4 regions of the Butyricicoccus sp. AM05-1 genome follow, and region 1 is predicted to be linked to each of the others. Evidence: predicted binding sites of a transcription regulator. Region 1 holds the regulator's gene; each other region holds the start of a gene.
The links. The regulator Rex, encoded in region 1, represses fermentation and respiration genes when NADH is low (regulators of the CRP and FNR family bind a similar motif). The targets are predictions, from matches to a motif close to ATTGTTAANNNNTTAACAAT.

Region 1 (4,743 bases):
CCGGCGGTCTGGATGTTGCAGTCGCAATGGGCGGCGGTGCGTACTACATCCCGATGCCGAAGATGGTCCGCGTCAACCTGACCGGCAAGCTGTCGCCGTGGGTATCTGCGAAGGACGTTATTCTGGACGTACTGCGCCAGATGACCGTCAAGGGCGGTGTCGGCAAGATCGTAGAGTACGCAGGCGAGGGCGTAAAGACCCTGTCCGTACCGGAGCGTGCCACCATCACTAATATGGGCGCTGAGCTGGGCGCTACCACCTCGATCTTCCCGTCCGATGAGGCGACCAAGAAGTTCCTCGAGGCACAGGGCCGCGGCGACGTATGGGTACCGCTGTCCTCCGACCCGGACGCAGAGTACGACGAGGAGTACACCGTAGACCTGTCCGCACTGGAGCCGCTGGCTGCTATGCCGCACATGCCGGATAACGTCAAGAAGGTATCCGAGATCGGCGAGATCAAGGTAAACCAGTGCTGCATCGGTTCGTGCACCAACTCCTCTTACTACGACATGATGAAGGTTGCCTCCATCCTCAAGGGCAAGACCGTAAGCCCGGAGGTTTCTCTGACCATCAGCCCCGGCTCCAAGCAGGTGTTCAACATGCTGGCGCAGAACGGCGCTCTGGCGGATATCATTTCGGCCGGTGCGCGTATCCTTGAATGCGCTTGCGGTCCCTGCATCGGCATGGGCCAGTCGCCGGAGTCCGGCGGCGTATCGCTGCGTACCTTCAACCGCAACTTTGAGGGCCGTTCCGGCACCCAGGATGCACAGATCTTCCTCGTCTCTCCGGAGGTTGCAGCAGCGTCTGCACTGACCGGTGTGCTGACCGATCCGCGCACCCTCGGTGAGATGCCGGAGATCGAAATGCCCGAGCATTTCACCATCAACGACAACATGATCGTAAAGCCGGCCGAGAATCCGGCTGAGGTTGAGGTCGTTCGCGGTCCGAACATCAAGCCGTTCCCGCTGGGCAAGGCACTCGAGGCATCCTACACCGGCAAGGTCGTTCTCAAGACCGAGGACAACATCACCACCGACCACATCCTGCCGGCCGGCGCAAAGCTGCTGCCGTACCGCTCGAACGTGCCGTACTACTCCAACTACTGCTTCATCAACGTCGATCCGGAGTTCCCGTCCCGCTGCAAGGAGCAGGGCGGCGGCGTAATTGTCGGCGGCGCAAACTATGGTCAGGGCTCGTCCCGTGAGCATGCAGCGCTCGTTCCGCTGTATCTGGGCGTAAAGGCCGTACTGTGCAAGTCCTTCGCACGAATTCACAAGGCAAATCTGGTCAACTCCGGCATCATCCCGCTGACCTTTGCCGATCCGGCGGATTACGATGCAGTCAATCTGCTGGATGAAATCTCTCTGCCGAACGTGCTCGAGGAAGTGAAGAACGGCGAGCAGGTCACCGTTGTTTGCGGCGGCAAGACCTTCAAGGCCGACTGTGAGGTTTCCGAGCGCCAGCGTCACGCACTGCTTGCAGGCGGTACGCTGCTGTACGCACGTCAGCAGAGCAAGTAAGTCAAGACGTTATGCCGGCCGGAGAGCCAAGTGGGTTCTCTGGTCGGACTTGACAGCCATATTTTCTTTTGTTAAAATAATATCAATGGTGTAGGAGGACAAAACCATGTCTATCGACCAGTCTGTTCTGGATAAATTTGAGGCAGTTGTAGAGAGCCAGCGCAAGCGTATCATGGATATGAAGGAGCAGGACGATTTTATTGATTACTCCAAGCTGGACAAGCTGATCATCGGCGTGTGCGGCGGCGACGGCATCGGCCCGATGATCACCGGCATGGCCCAGCATGCGCTGGAGGTTCTGCTGGCAGACAAGGTAAAGGCCGGCAAGGTGGAGTTCCGCGTGATCGACGGTCTGACCATCGAGCGCCGTGCTGAACTCGGCTGCGCAATCCCGCCCGACGTTATGGAAGAGCTGAAGAAGTGCCACGTTATCCTGAAGGGCCCCACCACGACCCCGCGCAAGGGCGATCCGTGGCCGAACGTAGAGTCCGCAAACGTTGCAATGCGCAAGGGTCTCGACTTGTTTGCCAACGTGCGCCCGGTAAAGGTGCCGGAGCTGGGTATCGACTGGACGTTCTACCGCGAGAACACCGAGGGCGGCTACGCTGTCGGCTCTCAGGGCGTACAGATTGATGACGATCTGTTCATCGACTTTACCGTAGCTACCTCGCAGGGCTGCGAGCGTATCGCTCGTCTGGCCTTCGACTATGCGCGCAAGACCGGCAAGAACCGCGTTTCCTGCGTCACCAAGGCGAATATTATCAAAACCACCGACGGCAAGTTCCTCGATACCTGCCAGAAGGTAGCCAAGGAGTATCCGGAAGTACAGTTTGACGACTGGTACATCGACATCATGACCGCAAAGCTGCTCGATGACAAGCGCCGCCGCGACTTCAAGGTCGTTGTTCTGCCGAACCTGTACGGCGACATCATCACCGACGAGGCTGCTGAGATTCAGGGCGGTGTCGGCACGGCAGGCTCTGCCAATATCGGCAAGCGCTATGCGATGTTCGAGGCAATTCATGGCTCTGCGCCGCGTATGGTACAGGAAGGCCGCGCAAAGTACGCGGATCCGTCCTCCGTACTGCGTGCAGCTGTTATGCTGCTTGAGCACATCGGTGAAATCGAACTGGCGAAGAAGCTCGACCGCGCACTTGATATCTGCATGGTAGAGGAGCGCAAGGTTGTTGTTACCGGTCGTGATACCGGTGCAACTGCACAGGAATTTACCGATTATGTGCTGGATACCATCGCTAAGTTGTAATTTACACGAGAAATAGAATTTGAGAGAGGGAGAGGGTCTGTGGAACACAAGCAAGAGGTTTCCAAAGCGGTAATTCAGCGATTGCCTCGCTATTATCGGAATATTTGTGAGCTGAAGGCTGAAGGGGAGCAGCGTATCTCCTCCAAAGCACTGGCAGAGCGCATGGGACTGACCGCTTCGCAGATTCGTCAGGACTTTAACTGCTTCGGCGGCTTTGGTCAGCAGGGCTACGGCTATAATATCGACAAACTGCAGGAGGAGCTGGGTGCGATCATGGGTCTGCGGACCGGCCGCACGGCGATTCTGCTGGGTGCCGGCAACCTCGGTCGTGCACTGCTTAATAACTTTAACTTTTCTGCCAGCGGCTTTGAACTGCTGTGTGCGTTTGACGCAAATCCGCAGCTCATCGGTCAGCGCTTTGGCGGCCATGAGGTACGCAGCGCGGATACGCTTGCGGAGTTTATTGAGCGCAACAAGCCGGATGTGGCGGTGCTCACCATTCCGCGCGGAGATGCCCCGCGTATCGCACACGGTCTGGTAGAGCGCGGTATCCGCGGTCTGTGGAATTTCACCGGCGAGGACCTTCATTTGGAGGGACTGGGCGTTCCGGTCGAAAACGTGCATCTGTCGGACAGCCTGATGACACTGTGCCATCTGGTCGGCGCAGCAGACGAGGGAAGAGAGCAGAACCTGTAAAACGAAAGGGAGTATCTTTTGATACTCCCTTTTTTGTGTGAAAAAAGCCGCTATCCAATGGATGAGCGGCTTTGGTATTACATTTTGTCCAGATAATACGGTGTTGTCTGGTACACATAGTAGTTGACCCAGTTGGTGTAAAACAGGTTGGCATGTGCCTTCCAGGTCACCAGTACGTCCTCGTTGGGATCATCGTTGCGGAAGTAATGGCGCGGCACCTCCGGGTTCATGCCTTTGGCCAGATCACGCTCATACTCCTTTTTGAGCGTGTCGGCGTCGTACTCGCCGTGACCCAGCACAAAGATCTGACGGCCGTTCATTGCCTCTACGATGTGCACACCGGCTTCGTGCGACTCCGCGAGAATGGTCAGACGATCATTTTTGCGGATGTCGGCGGCACGCACCTCGGTGTGGCGCGAGTGCGGTGCGCAGAAGATATCATCGAAGCCGCGCAGCAGCGGCTCCTTCGGCAGCAGAACATGGTGCTTGAAAATACCGGACATTTTCTCGGGCAGCATGTACTTCGGAATACCGTAGTGATAATACAGACCGGCCTGCGCACCCCAGCAGATGTGCAGCGTGGAATGAACGTGCGTTTTAGTCCAGTCCATGATCTCGGTCAGTTCCTTCCAGTATTCGACTTCCTCAAACGGCATGGTCTCTACCGGCGCACCGGTGATGATAAAACCGTCATATTTCTGGTCGCGGATATCGTCGAACGTCTTGTAGAAGGTGAGAAGATGATCCTCCGGCGTATTTTTGGAATGGTACGTTTCGGTCTGGATCAGATCGACCTCGATCTGGATCGGCGTGTTGGATAAACAGCGCAGGATCTGGGTTTCGGTAATGATTTTCAATGGCATCAGGTTGAGTAAACCGATGCGAAGAGGACGAATGTCCTGTGTCGCGGCACGGTGTTCGGTCATAACGAAAATGTTTTCGCTCTCCAATACGGCGCGTGCCGGCAGACTGTCGGCTATCTTGATAGGCAAGCCGACACCTCCTTTTTCTCTTCACAAATCTTTATATAATATATTCAGTATAGCAGATTTACGGCGGTATCTCAAGGGGTTGCATAAAATGCAGAAAAATGAAAAATAGTTATTGACAAAACAGGGGGAACGATGGTATCCTGAATAAGCTGTTTTCAAACAGCGGTTCAGCGTACCAAAAAGAATTTGAAAAAAGTTCTTGACAAACGGTGAAAAGTTTGGTATTCTGAATAAGCTGTTTCGACAGCGGTCAAAATAGAATCGAGTCGAT
Region 2 (4,743 bases), on a different contig from region 1:
TAGAAACATCTCCAATCAAAAATTTTATAAAAGGCCGTGCGGCTTTTTATTACATGATTTTACAGGGTGGTTTTTTCCTGTGTTCTTATTGTAGCAAATTTGCGCCAAAACTTCAACACAAACAAACAATAATTTCATCAAAAATTGACCAACTAAACCTGTACAAAAAGACAATAAAAAGTCCCGTAATCTTATTACGGGACTATTTTAACGTATTTATTGTGATTTGTAAATGGGGTAATGGTGAAAAGTACCGAAAAGTTTTTGCATAATTTTCCGTTCTTTAGCTGTTTTGCGAAAAACGGCTCAAAAATGCGCGGGTTCGCTCGTTATGTGCATTTTCAAATACCTCTGTCGGCGTGCCCTCCTCAACGATGGTGCCGCCGTCCATGAATACGACATGATCGGCCACATCGCGGGCAAATGCCATCTCGTGGGTGACGATGATCATGGTGGTGTGCTGGTCCGCCAGTGAGCGGATAACGCGCAGCACCTCGCCGGTCAGCTCGGGGTCAAGCGCCGAGGTCGGCTCGTCGAAGCACAGGATATCCGGCTTGAGCGCCAGTGCACGCGCAATGGCTACACGCTGCTGCTGACCGCCGGACAGCTGGTGTGGATAGTGGCTCATGCGGCCCTCGAGGCTCATCATCTCGAGCAGCTCGATGGCGCGGTGCTCGATCTGCTCGTGAATCTCGCGTTTTTTCTGCTTGTAGTCCGGGCGTTCCTTGGCCTGCAGCAGGGGAGCGAGCATGACGTTCTCGAGTGCGGTGTACTGCGGGAACAGATTGAACGACTGGAACACCATGCCGAAGTGCAGACGGTTCTTGCGAATCTGCGCATCGCTCTTGGCGGCATGGTCGGCAGCGTCGAGCAGTGTCTCGCCGTTTACGATGATCTTACCCTCATTCGGGGTTTCGAGAAAATTCAGGCAGCGCAGCAGCGTGGTCTTGCCCGAGCCGGACGAGCCGATGATGGCAAGCGCCTTGCCGCGCTCCAATGTAAAACTGATGTCTTTGAGCACCTTGGTAGAGCCGAAGTTCTTATAAAGGTGCTGTACCTCCAGAATAGGCATAACGGCTCCTCCTTATTTAAAGTAATCCATTTTCTTTTCGATCCAGCCGAACAGCAGGGTCAGAATGCCGCTGAACAGCAGGTAGAATACGGCGGTGTAGAACAGCGGCCAGATAATGCCAGGGTTCTTGACGAACTTTTCGCCTGCCCACAGCACCTCGTACACCGCGATGGTACGCGCCAGTGCGGTATCTTTAACAAGGTTGATAAACTCGTTGCCCATCGGCGGGATAACGCGCTTGATGACCTGCAGCAGCGTTACCTTGAAGAAGATCTGGCTCTTGGTCATGCCGAGCACCTGACCGGCCTCATACTGGCCGCTCGGGATACCCTGAATGCCGCCGCGGAAGATCTCCGAGAAGTAGCAGGCGTAGTTGATGACGAACGCCACCAGCGCAGCGGTGAAGCGCGGCAGCTTGATTCCCCACACCAGAGCAGGGCCATAGTAGATGATGATGATCTGGAGCATGAGCGGTGTGCCGCGGACGATCCAGACGATGATTTTGATGAGTGCGCGCAGCGGAGTAATGCGGCTCATCGAGCCGAAGCTGATAAGCAGGCCGAGCGGCAGAGCGAATACCAGCGTCAGGCAGAAAAGCTGTACGGTGGTAACAAAGCCGCCCATCAGGCTGAGTGTTACATTGGCAAACATGTCGTTTCCTCTTTACCTCTTTTTTACTTTATTTCCTGTGATACATAAGGCAGAAGACGGTAGTCCGCCTTCTGCCTTATATTGAACTGGGGAATGGGAGATTAAGCCTCCGGATCTACGATTGCTTCCTGTACGCCGTACTTCTGAGCGAAGGAAAGAACAATGCCGTCCTTGTAGGCGCCCTTGTAGAAGTTGTTGAATGCTTCGGTCAGGTCAGAACCCTTGCGGAAGCCTACAACGTAGTTCTCGTCCTCCTCGCCGTTGGCCTCGTTGAGGTTTACGGTGTAGGTCAGGTTCGGGTAGCTGGTGCCCTCGCCGATCATAGCGCCTGCCATCAGCAGGTCGATCACGCAGGCATCAGAGGTGCCTGCGGCAACCTCCATCAGTGCGTCAGCCTGAGACTGAACTGCGGTTGCATTCAGACCGGCAGCCTGTGCAGCAGCCTCACCGGCAGAGCCGGACTCAACCGCGAAGGTCATATCCTTGATGGACTCGATGTCCTTGGCAGCGTCGGCCTTGTCGGACGGAACAACAACAACCTGTGCGTTGGTTGCATACGGGTCGGAGCAGTTCATGGAGGTCTTGACCTCATCGGTCAGGGTCATGCCGTTCCAAACAGCGTCAACGCCCTTGGAATCCAGCTCCATGATCTTGTTGTCCCAGTTGATCTCGATGAACTCAGCTTTTACGCCCAGGCTCTCAGCGAAAGCCTTTGCCATGTCCGCGTCAAAGCCGACCCACTCGTCCGAGCCGTCTTCCTTATAATCCATCGGTGCGAAATCCGTGATGCCGATAACCAGCTTGCCGTTGCTCTTTACATAATCCACATCGCTCTCAGCGGAAGCCGAGGTATCAGCCGCATCGGCACTCGAGTCGTCGGTCTTGGCAGCAGAGCCGCCGCAGCCGGACAGCACGGATACACTCATTGCGCCTGCCATCAGCAGTGCGAGAAGTTTCTTCGTCTTCATTTTTAGAAAACCTCCTGTAATTCGGTTCATATCTTGTTTACTATTATAACACTTTAGCGCAGAAAATCAACCCCTGATTTTCATGCAGATTTTCAGCATTTTTGAAGGATAATCGGGCGGTATTTTGTGCAAAATCTAAAATAACAGGGTGAAATATATGGAAAAGAGGGCGGGGAGCGGTTGGAACGGATTCTCACTCTTTTTTGCGAACCTGTGTTGACCTGTACCAAAAAAGAGATTATAATCATAAGTAAGCATGATTGTTAAAGAATAAACAATGAAGAACAAGTAAGACGGAGGGAATCAGCGTGGATTATACTGCACTGTATCAGCAGAAGCTGACAACGGCGGATGAAGCCGTTAAAGTTGTTAAATCGGGTGACTGGGTAGACTACGGCTGGTGTACGGGTACGCCTGTTGCACTGGACAAGGCACTTGCTGCCCGCATGGGCGAGCTGGAGGACGTAAACTTCCGCGGCGGCGTACTCATGCGCCGACCGGCGGTATTCGATATTCCGGATGCAGCCGATAAGATCACCTGGAACTCGTGGCACATGTCCGGCATTGAGCGCAAGGCATGCATGGAGGGCTTCGGCTTTTACAGCGCACTGCGCTACTCCGAGATGCCGCGCTGGTACCGCGAGAATGTCCGTCATGTCAATGTAGCCATGATTCAGGTGGCGCCGATGGACGCACATGGCTGGTTCAGCTTCGGTCCGCAGGCTTCGCACCTGAAAGCCATCTGCGATGTATCCGATGTTATCATCGTTGAGGTCAACAAGTATATGCCGCGCTGCCTTGGTGGCTTTGAGGACGGCATTCACATTTCGCAGGTGGATATGATCGTTGAGAGCGACACCGAAATGCCGCAGATGGGCGCAGGCGGCGAGCCGACCGAGGTTGATAAGGCGGTTGCAAAGCTGATCGTGGAGGAAATCCCGAACGGCGCGTGCCTGCAGCTGGGCATCGGCGGCATGCCGAATACCGTAGGCTCGATGATCGCGGAGTCCGACCTGAAGGACCTCGGCGTTCATACTGAAATGTACGTTGACGCTTTCGTTGACATCTCCCGTGCAGGCAAGATCAACGGCTCGAAGAAGGCCATCGACCGCGGCCGTCAGGTGTTCGCGTTCGGCGCAGGCACCCAGAAGCTGTACGATTTTGTAAATGATAATCCGGAGTGCATGTCTGCACCGGTATCCTATACTAACGATGCGCGCACCATCGCACAGATCGACAACTTCATTTCCATCAACAATATCGTGGATGTGGATCTGTTCGGCCAGATGAACGCAGAAAGTGCCGGTGTCAAGCAGATTTCCGGTGCAGGCGGTCAGTTGGACTTCGTTCTGGGCGCGTATCTGTCCAAGGGCGGCAAGAGCTTTATCTGCTGCTCGTCCACCTTTAAGAAGAAGGACGGCACGCTCGAGAGCCGTATTCGTCCGACGCTCGAGAACGGATCGGTCGTTACCGATGCCCGTCCGTGCGCGCACTGGTTTGTCACCGAGTACGGCAAGGTAAACCTCAAGGGTCTGACTGCATGGCAGCGTGCAGAGGCTCTGATCTCGGTTGCGCATCCGGATTTTCGTGAGCAGCTGATTCAGGAAGCGGAGAAGATGCGTATCTGGAAGCGCTCCAATAAGAGATAAAATGCTGTCAGCGGAACTACAGTTCCGCACGGTGTTTGCTACTGTTTATAAGAAAACGCTCTGTGAAAACAGAGCGTTTGAGGCTGTCGAAAAACTATCGTTTTTCGAGCAGCCTCTCGATCGAAACCACGCTTTCGATCGAATGCTGAAGAAAAACCGCGTCCTCCGGAAACATTTTTTCTTCCCTTGTATAAAAACCGAGGTACACGCCCCCGGTTTTTATGAATTTGCTGCGCAAATTCTATTTTATACGTGCTGTCGCACGAAGCACAAAATAGAAATCTGACTTTTTCGACAAGCTGAAACGCTCTGTGAAAACAGAGCGTTTTTTCTTATGTGATTAAAGAGAGATACGCAGAATAAACTGCTGATTCTTAACCGAAAAGCTGTATACACCGCCGTA
Region 3 (4,743 bases), on a different contig from region 1:
GTTCGGTATTGTGCTGGGCGGTACGGCGGTTTATCGCACGCATAATGGCACCGCGCAGACCGGCAGTGCAGTCGTAGCGGATGCCATCAGTCACACATTCGGCTTTGCAGCCTATGCTGCCGATACCGGCGAGCTGCGTCAGCCGAAGGACAGCAAAATCGTGTTCGATACCGGCAGCGGCGCAGACGATCCGGAAAAGGGTTTCTACTCCGGCTGTCTGTTCAAAGTCACCGGTGAGGATATCAAGACCGTATCCGCAACCATTGACAAGGGCGCAGTCTACCGCACGAAAACCGTCAAGGATACATCGGCCGACCGAGACGAGTGGGTGCGCTCGATGCATCAGGGCACGAACCCCGAACTCGACGGCGCAGACCGGATCATGGTCTGGGGCAGTGACGAGATGCATATGTACGCCGACCTGTGCTGGAAGCTGGACAACGGCTTCACCGACGAGTACGACCCGGACGCCGGCTACGGTCTGTGGCTGCCCAGCCAGCCGGAAACTACGGACGATGATCTGCAGGATTCGTGGCACGCGGCCGTGGACGGCTTTGAGGGCGCAAAGCTGACCGTTACCATCACCTTTACTGACGGCTCGGAGCAGACCCGCTCGATGACGCTGCACACCGGCAAGCTGGGCGTGGAATACAAGGACGATACGTCCGGTCCGAGCCTTACCGGCGAAGTGCTGACCGATGAGCAGGCCGCAGCGGAAGGCTATATCTATGGCGTCTATGCGGATATTGAGTAATTGAAGATATGTGCCATTCATCCAAAATCATCAGAAAATTAGCATAGTGCATGAAAATTTCCTCTGAATCTTGTGTTCAGAGGAAACTTTTTTGCGAAAAAAATGGGAATATACCTTGAAAAATACGGTGTTATCGCATAAAATAGAAGAAGTTTAGTTCGTAAATGAGGCGAAAGTATGCTCAACATTGTTTTGGTCGAGCCGGAGATCCCGCAGAACACCGGCAACATTGCCCGCACCTGTGCGGCGACAGGCTGTGTGCTGCATCTGGTCGAGCCGCTCGGCTTTGCTATCGACGATAAGCGCATGAAGCGGGCCGGTCTGGATTACTGGCATCTGCTCGATGTGCGTATGTATAAAAATCTGGATGAATTTTTTGAGAAAAATCCGGACGGCCGCTACTTCTATGCGACAACAAAGGCGCCGCACGCCTATCATGAGGTGGAATACCGCGACGGCGACTACCTGATGTTCGGCAAAGAGACCCGCGGTCTGCCGGAAGCGCTGCTCATCGAGCACCCGGAACGCTGCGTCCGCATTCCCATGAGAGAGGGCGCGCGCAGCCTTAATCTGTCTAACTCGGTCGCTGTTATTGTGTTTGAGGCACTGCGGCAGACCGGCTTTGAAAATCTGAGACTTGCGGGACCGTTTCCGCAGGCATAAAGGAGTAAAGCATGGAAAAGATTCATATTTTGACCGATTCCTCGTCGGATATCCCACACGAGCTGGTGGAAGCCCACGGAATCGAGATCGTTCCGATCATGCTGACGCATGAGGGACGCAGCTTCCGCGAATATTACGACATCACATCCGAGGACTACTGCAGGCTGCTCGAGACCAGCAGCGAGATTCCCGGCACGGCCATGACTACGCCGACTGTATTCCTCGAGTCCTACAACCGTGCATTTGAGCGCGGCTGCACGCATCTGCTGGCAGTGCTCATCAACGGCGGCGGCTCGGGTACCTATCAGGCGGCCTGCCTTGCAAAATCCATGTTTGAGGAGGAGCAGGGCGAGGGCAAAATGACCATCGAGGTCATTGACTCCAAGACCTACACCTACATTTACGGACACATTGTTGTCAAGGCTGCCGAAATGCGCGAGCAGGGCGAGAGCTTCGACGCGATCGTCAGCGTGGTAAAGAGCCGTCTTAACCGCGTGGAAGCCTACCTCGGCGTGTACAGCCTCAAGTTCCTCAAGAAGTCCGGCCGTATTTCGGGCGGCGCGGCTTTCGTGGGTGAGGCGCTCGGTCTCAAGCCCATCAGCCATGTGTATGACGGTGCGGTAAAGGTGTGTGACAAGGTGCGCGGTGAGAAGGCACTCGTTGCCGGAATGAGCAAAAAAGTCTCCGCCCGTGTGGTGCAGCCGGATAAGCAGACGGCTATCCTGCTCTACGGCGATGTACCCGCCGAGCGTCTGGATGAAATGGAAAAGCGTCTGCGTACCGAAATTGGATTCCGCGATGTGGAACGCGTAGTGATCGGTCCCTCGGTTCTGACAAATACTGGTCCGCTGGCGATGGCTGTAGCGTATTATGGAACGCCGCGGGATTGATGCAAAAATTGTGAATGTTGTTTAATATTTCGCAACTTTTTGGCGAAAAACGCAAAAATCCTCTAAAAGCGAGTTGGAATGTGATGATTTTCACAATTTTGCTTGCGAATGACACGAATTACGAGTATAATTCTGTATTGGAAACGGAATTATTGTAGTAATAACAACCGTGCTTTTGTTCCTTATCGTAACTTTATAATACATCTTAAAGGAGAGGGATATTTATGCAGTATAACAAGAAGAGCGTTGAGGATATCGACGTATCCGGCAAGAAGGTAATTGCCCGCTGCGATTTTAACGTACCGCAGGACGAGAACGGCAACATCACCGACGACAAGCGCATCCGTGCTTCGCTGGAGACCATCAACTACCTGCTGGATCACAACGCTGCTGTAATCCTGTGCTCGCACCTCGGCCGTCCGAAGGGCGAAGTAAACATGAAGTATTCGCTGGCTCCGGTCGCTAAGCGCCTGAGCGAGCTGCTTGGCAAGGAAGTCAAGCTGGCAAAGGACGTTGTAGGCGAGGACGCTAAGAAGCTGGCCGCTGAGGTTAAGCCGGGCGAGGTCGTTCTGCTTGAGAATGTTCGCTTTGAAAAGGGCGAGACCAAGAACGACGCTGCGCTGGCAAAGGCTATGGCTGACATGGCTGACATTTACGTCAACGACGCATTCGGCACCGCACACCGTGCACACGCTTCCACCGCAGGCATCGCAGATTACCTGCCGGCTGTATGCGGCTTCCTGATCAAGAAGGAAATCTCCATCATGGGCAAGGCTCTGAGCGACCCGGCTCGTCCGTTCGTTGCAATCCTGGGCGGCGCTAAGGTTTCCGACAAGATCGGCGTTATCGAGAACCTGATCGACAAGTGCGACACCATCATCATCGGCGGCGGCATGGCCTACACCTTCTCCAAGGCAAAGGGCGGCGAGATCGGCACCTCTCTCTGTGAGGAAGACAAGATCGAGCTGGCACTCGGCCTGCTCAAGAAGGCTGCTGACAAGGGCGTTAAGCTGCTCCTGCCGGTTGATACCGTTTGTGCAGATCACTTCGGCGCGGACGCTGCTCCGGTCGTATACGAGGCTGGCAAGATCCCGGCTGACATGATGGGCATGGACATCGGCCCGAAGACCGTAGAGCTGTTCTCCGAGGCTGTTAAGGACGCAGGCACCGTTGTTTGGAACGGTCCGATGGGCGTATTCGAGTTTGACACCTTCGCAGTCGGCACCAAGGCTGTTGCCAAGGCAATCGCTGAGAGCAAGGCTGTTTCCATCATCGGCGGCGGCGACTCCGCAGCTGCTGTTGAGAAGCTGGGCTTTGCTGACAAGATGACCCACATCTCCACCGGCGGCGGTGCTTCTCTGGAGTTCCTCGAGGGTCTGGAGCTGCCGGGCATCGCATGCCTGCAGGACAAGTAAGTCCATTAGGAACGCTTTATATCGGAGCGCGTTCTGTTGAGCGCTCCGTATAAATACATAAAGATTTAAGACGGAAATGTCCGTCCGAATGTTTGAAAGGGGTAAAACCAACATGAATCGCAGATATCGTAAGACCATTATCGCCGGCAACTGGAAGATGAACAAGACTCCGGCAGAGGCAAAGGCTCTGATCGAAGAGATGAAGCCGCTCCTGTCCAAGACCAAGTGGTGCGAGATGGTTCTTTGCGTACCGTTTACCGATATTCAGGCTGCTGTAAAGGCTGCTAAGGGCTCCAAGATTGCAATCGGCGCTGAGAACATGCACTTCGAGAAGTCCGGCGCTTTCACCGGCGAGATCTCCGCTGACATGCTCAAGGAGCTGGGCGTTAAGTACGTTATCATCGGCCACTCCGAGCGCCGTCAGTACTTCAACGAGACCGACGAGGCTTGCGGCAAGAAGGTTCAGGTCGCTCTTGAGAACGGTCTGCGCCCGATCCTGTGCGTAGGCGAGTCTCTGACCGAGCGCGAGCAGGACGTTACCATGGAAGTTATCCGCAAGCAGATCAAGATCGCTCTGCAGAACGTAGCTGTTGAGGACATCAAGAAGGTCGTTATCGCTTACGAGCCGATCTGGGCAATCGGTACCGGCAAGACCGCTACCGCAGAGCAGGCTAACGAGGTTTGCTCCGCTATCCGTGACTGCCTGCGCGAGAAGTACGGCGCACGCGCTGCACGCGGCATCACCATCCAGTACGGCGGTTCTATGAACGCGAAGAACGCTTCCGAGCTGCTGGCTCAGCCGGACGTTGACGGCGGCCTGATCGGCGGTGCCTCCCTGAAGAGCGCTGACTTCGCTACCATCGTAGAAGCAGCTAACCAGTAAGATAAGGATACGGGAAAGGGAAACGCTCCCTCACCGTTTTGCGGAGGGGGACATGGTGCATATCGTGTCCCCTTTTATTCTCTTATCGTTCGCTTCTGTAAAGGAGTTTTATCAGTATGAAAAAAACCACTATGCCGG
Region 4 (4,743 bases), on a different contig from region 1:
GCCGAGCAGGAACGTCATAAACACCGAGAAGCTGCCCATCGTTCGCGAGGGGAGCAGGCTGGCGATATAGCTGCCGACCACGGTGAATACAAGCACGCTGAGCATTATCAGCAGGCCGTTTTTGACATCCAGATTTTTGTTTTTGCCGTAGGTATAGGCCGAAACGGCGCTCGCCAGTACGTCAGATGAGAGCGCGATGCCGACCGCCATATACGGGTCCATGTGCAGAAAGGTGATGAGAATGGGGCTGATAACGGCGGCGGCGCTCATGCCCGCGAAGCCGGTGCCGAGGCCAGCGCCCATGCCGGCGAAAAACGTGACGAGCACGGTGAAAAGCATCGTCATATCAGCGCACCTCCTGCAAGAGCTGGTCGAGATTGCGGTCGATGACACCGACGGCATCGCCAAACGCCTGCCGCTGTTCATCACTCATGCCGGAGAGCAGACGGTCGATGAACTGCGCCTGCAATGCGCGGCCGCGGTCGATGATGGGAAGCGCCTTGTCGGTACATATCAGACGGGTCTTGCGGCGGTCGCTGGGGATGCTCTCGCGGCGCAGATAGCCCTCCTCGACCAGCCGGTTGACGTTGACTGATACGAGGTTCGCCTTGATCCGGCGCAGCTCCACGATGTCGCTGGCGGTGTCATGGCCGGGGTTGTTGGCAAGGAACAGCAGGATGTCAAACGCCGTCTGTGTCAGCTTGAGTTCGCGGCACAGCGAGTGACACAGCGCACTGTATGCCAGATCGGTCTTGTGCGCAAATTCCATGTATGGATTCATGAAAACACCTCTTCAAAAATAGATAGTCTAAATTTGAAGTAATTATAACACGAGACAGCGAACGTGTCAATCACATATCAGCAGAAACAAAAAGAGATAAAAAATACCCTTATTCCGAAGAATAAGGGTATTTCTATTCACTGTATTACGCCAGTGGGCAACAATTACTTGTTGTCAACCTCTGCCATGTGCTCGATGAGCATCAGCAGCTTGTTGGAGTAGCCCCACTCGTTGTCGTACCAGGAAACAACCTTTACGAAGGTGTCGGTCAGGTAAACGCCAGCGTTAGCGTCGAAAATGGAGGTGCGCTCGTCGCCCAGGAAGTCAGAAGATACAACAGCATCCTCGGTGTAGCCCAGAACGCCCTTCAGGCCGCCCTCAGACAGCGGCTTCTCGGAAGCAGCCTTCATAGCAGCGCAGATGTCTTCCTTGGTAGCCGGCTTAGCCAGGTTAGCAGTCAGGTCAACAACGGAAACGTCCAGGGTCGGTACACGCATGGAGATACCGGTCAGCTTGCCGTTCAGCTTCGGGTAAACCTTGCCTACAGCCTTTGCAGCGCCAGTGGTGGACGGGATGATGTTGCCGCAAGCAGCACGGCCGCCGCGCCAGTCCTTCTTGGACGGGCCGTCAACAACCTTCTGAGTGCCGGTTGCAGAGTGTACGGTGGTCATCAGGCCCTCGGTGATGCCGAATGCCTCGTCCAGTACCTTAGCGATCGGAGCCAGGCAGTTGGTGGTGCAGGATGCGTTGGATACGAAGGTCATATCCTTGGTGTAAGTGTCCTGGTTAACGCCCATTACGAACATCGGGGTGTCGTCCTTGGACGGAGCAGACATGATAACCTTCTTAGCACCGCCGTCGATGTGAGCCTGTGCCTTCTCCTTGGTCAGGAATACGCCGGTAGACTCTACAACGTAGTCAGCGCCAACCTTGCCCCACGGAATGTTCTTCGGGTCCATCTCTGCAAAGAACAGAACCTTCTTGCCATCAACGGTGATGGAGTTGTCATCATACTCGATGGTGCCGTCGTAACGACCGTGCATGGTGTCATACTTGAGCATGTATGCCATGTAGTCCGGAGTCATGAACGGATCGTTTACCGCTACGAACTCAATGTTCGGGTTCTTCAGACCAGCGCGGAAAACCATACGGCCGATACGGCCAAAACCATTGATACCTACTTTGATACCCATTTTACAGTGTTCCTCCTAAATGTTTTGATGAAGTTCTCTGTTGATGTTTTTATTATACACTAAATGCGCAGTTTGCCGCAAGGTGTAATATTTGTGATTTTTTTGTCATTCCGACCGGTATTTTTGTATAATTTTCTTTGCAATGACAGTAGCGGCAGTGGTATAATAAACACATCGTACAAAATATGGGGATTCGGTTTGTATAATCCCCCGATTTTCGGGATGAGAAAAGCACAGCGCACGCCGTGCTGTTTTTTCACATCCGCGAAGACAGAGATTAGTATGCCAAATACCGCGCAGCATATACCGGACGCAGGAAAACACGATCGAGAATGACAGCAGCTTTCCCACAGTACAAAGGTAAAATTACACGGTGTTTTGGGAGGATAATGATGGAAGACACATTTTTTTCGCAGCTGGACGGCAACGCAGTCCGCGAGCTGCTGCTGCGCACCGAGCTGCGGCATGCGGCGCTGTTCGCGGTGAGCGATACGCTGCGTATTGAGCGGTGCAGCGACGCGGCACAGCAGCTTTCCGGTCTGCACCCGATGGAGGAGTTGGATCCGTTCCTGAGCGGCAGCACGCGGAATATACTGCTCCGGTGCATAAATACACAGTCTGCCTGCACCGCAGAGGAGGACATCGACGGAACGGTCTACACGGTCGAAATGATCCCGCACCGCGGCGGTGCACTGCTGGCGTATCTGCGGCGCGACCGTGCCGCCTATGACGGCAGCCTGCGGGTCATTCAGGACAAAAGCTCGCGTTATCTGGGCGCTTTGATGGCCGAGGCCGAGCAGGTGGAGGATCCTGCACTGGCAGACGGGCTGCGGCGACAGTGCATGCGGCTGTACCGGTTGCTGACGCACTCGGATTTACTGCACGACCCTCTGCTGACCGAGCAGCTTTCTCTGCGGCGCTGCGACCTGTCAGCGCTCTGCCTCGATGCCGTACAGCAGGCTGAGACGCATGCGCCTGCGGGCAGTGCAAAATTCATCGTACAGGTGCCGGAGCACGCAGACGCGCTCATTGACACGAGACTGGTGCGTACGGCAATCTATAACCTGCTGACAAATGCGCTGCGCGTAACACCGGAGGACGGTGAAATCACGGTTTCGCTGACCGATACGCGGGATTTTGTGACGATTGCGGTTGCCGATACCGGTCCGGGACTGGACCCTGCGAAGTTCGATGACCTGCTTTCCGGCTGGCGGCGCACCACCTCGATGGACGATTACCGGGCGCTCGTGCGCGGCGGCACACCGCTTGGTCTTGGCCTGCCGCTCGTCAATCAAATCGCGCAGGCGCACGGCGGACGGCTGCTGCTCACGCAGAGAGAGGGCGGCGGCAGCGTGCTGCACCTGTGTCTGGCGCATTTGCCGCATACGCTCGAGGATGACCTGTTCCGCGCACCGACCATCATCGAGGACGGCTATACCGTCGAAGAAATTGAATTTTCCATCATGGAATGAAATAAAACAGCCTCAGAGGCGTGCAAAAATCACGCTCTGAGGCTGTTCTCTTATGTGTTGTCGGGAGAGGTGTACGAACCGCGGTAGACCTTAATGGACTCCGGCAGCCAATGCCCGTCCGCAGGTTTCTGAATCTCGGTGATGGTGTATGCCAAACCGTGGTATTTCGCATATACGATGGAGGTTTCGCTGTCGTAAACGGCGATTTTGGTGCCGTCAGGCATGGTTTTCTGCCAGACAGTGAGTTCATCGTCCGGCGTGCTGCTGACAAAAAGCAGGCCGCCGGTCGGCATATAGCTGATGTTCAGACTTGCAGCCAGCACGCACAGCAGCGGAACGATCAGCAGGAATGCAATGCGTTTTTTCATGAGCTGTTACCTCTTTCACGGAAGCGGTCTCTCGGTATCTGTACTATAGCAGATAAACCGTATTTTTACAATTCGCGTTTTGACTGAAAACTGTGACGTGAAATTGATGCCCCAAAGACATAGAAAAACCACCTGTTATCAGTGATAACAGGTGGTTTTGCACATTATTTGATCTGCTGAGACAGGTTGTACAGCACCTGTGCCAGCTCAACCGACTTAATCTGTCCCTTGGGATTGAATGCGCCGTGATTGTCGCCGTTCATCAGCTTGTTGGTCTGACAGAACGCAACGGCATCCTTCGCCCACGGAGCGATCGAAGAAGCATCGGTAAACGCGGTATTCACACTTGTATCAGTCGAAACCGTAATCTTTCCGGCCTTTTCGAGCAGCGTAATGTAGCGCTGCAGCACTACCGCGAACTCCTGACGGGAGATGGAGTCATAGGGACGCAGGTAGTGCTGGCTGTCGCCGGTCATAATGCCGGATTCAAAGCAGAATGTCATGCCGGGACGATCAGATTCATAAATCTGGTTGTAGTCAGGTGCTTCCTTGATGGCCATGCCCGCATAGGATGCAGTCAGTTCAGGGTCAACGAGCTTTGCACTGTTGTAAATCGCTTCGGCAACCGTGCAGCGGTTCTCCGCCGGATTGAACCACGGGAAATATTCTTTGCCGTTGATATGACCCGCCGGCAGCATGATGTTGTTCTCAATCACATAGCGGACTGCGGGCGTGAACCACGAGTTCTCCGGCAGCTCGTATTTCTGCTCGAACTCGGCATCGGTCAGGTCCTTGTCGTTCTTGGCGTAAAGGTTGTTTTCCTGCTCATCGGCGGTCTGTGTGGCGGATACGGTGGTATCAACGTTATCCGGAAGGTCGGCAGCGAGCGCGGTGGTGCTCATGGAGAGTGCCACTGCACCGGTGAGGAA

Region 2: the regulator Rex is predicted to act here: its motif matches at 2,951-2,970, upstream of DW088_RS06505 (butyryl-CoA:acetate CoA-transferase).
Region 3: the regulator Rex is predicted to act here: its motif matches at 2,385-2,404, upstream of DW088_RS05150 (phosphoglycerate kinase).
Region 4: the regulator Rex is predicted to act here: its motif matches at 2,065-2,084, upstream of gap (type I glyceraldehyde-3-phosphate dehydrogenase).

What each region holds. Positions count from the first base shown of each region.
Region 1 covers NZ_QUDG01000010.1:75-4,817, reverse strand. Annotated here, with positions in the region: gene DW088_RS12295 (aconitate hydratase) at 1-1,520, shown strand, start outside; gene DW088_RS12290 (isocitrate/isopropylmalate family dehydrogenase) at 1,627-2,784, shown strand; gene DW088_RS12285 (redox-sensing transcriptional repressor Rex) at 2,824-3,480, shown strand; gene metA (homoserine O-acetyltransferase MetA) at 3,558-4,472, opposite strand.
Region 2 covers NZ_QUDG01000003.1:110,941-115,683, reverse strand. Annotated here, with positions in the region: gene DW088_RS06520 (amino acid ABC transporter ATP-binding protein) at 284-1,072, opposite strand; gene DW088_RS06515 (amino acid ABC transporter permease) at 1,085-1,723, opposite strand; gene DW088_RS06510 (transporter substrate-binding domain-containing protein) at 1,825-2,691, opposite strand; gene DW088_RS06505 (butyryl-CoA:acetate CoA-transferase) at 3,000-4,340, shown strand; gene DW088_RS06495 (sensor histidine kinase) at 4,681-4,743, opposite strand, start outside.
Region 3 covers NZ_QUDG01000002.1:252,251-256,993, reverse strand. Annotated here, with positions in the region: gene DW088_RS05165 (hypothetical protein) at 1-754, shown strand, start outside; gene trmL (tRNA (uridine(34)/cytosine(34)/5-carboxymethylaminomethyluridine(34)-2'-O)-methyltransferase TrmL) at 932-1,417, shown strand; gene DW088_RS05155 (DegV family protein) at 1,429-2,307, shown strand; gene DW088_RS05150 (phosphoglycerate kinase) at 2,532-3,722, shown strand; gene tpiA (triose-phosphate isomerase) at 3,835-4,605, shown strand; gene gpmI (2,3-bisphosphoglycerate-independent phosphoglycerate mutase) at 4,722-4,743, shown strand, end outside.
Region 4 covers NZ_QUDG01000011.1:61,531-66,273, reverse strand. Annotated here, with positions in the region: gene DW088_RS13255 (sulfite exporter TauE/SafE family protein) at 1-345, opposite strand, end outside; gene DW088_RS13250 (MarR family winged helix-turn-helix transcriptional regulator) at 347-781, opposite strand; gene gap (type I glyceraldehyde-3-phosphate dehydrogenase) at 946-1,974, opposite strand; gene DW088_RS13240 (sensor histidine kinase) at 2,367-3,446, shown strand; gene DW088_RS13235 (hypothetical protein) at 3,497-3,814, opposite strand; gene DW088_RS13230 (S-layer homology domain-containing protein) at 3,979-4,743, opposite strand, start outside.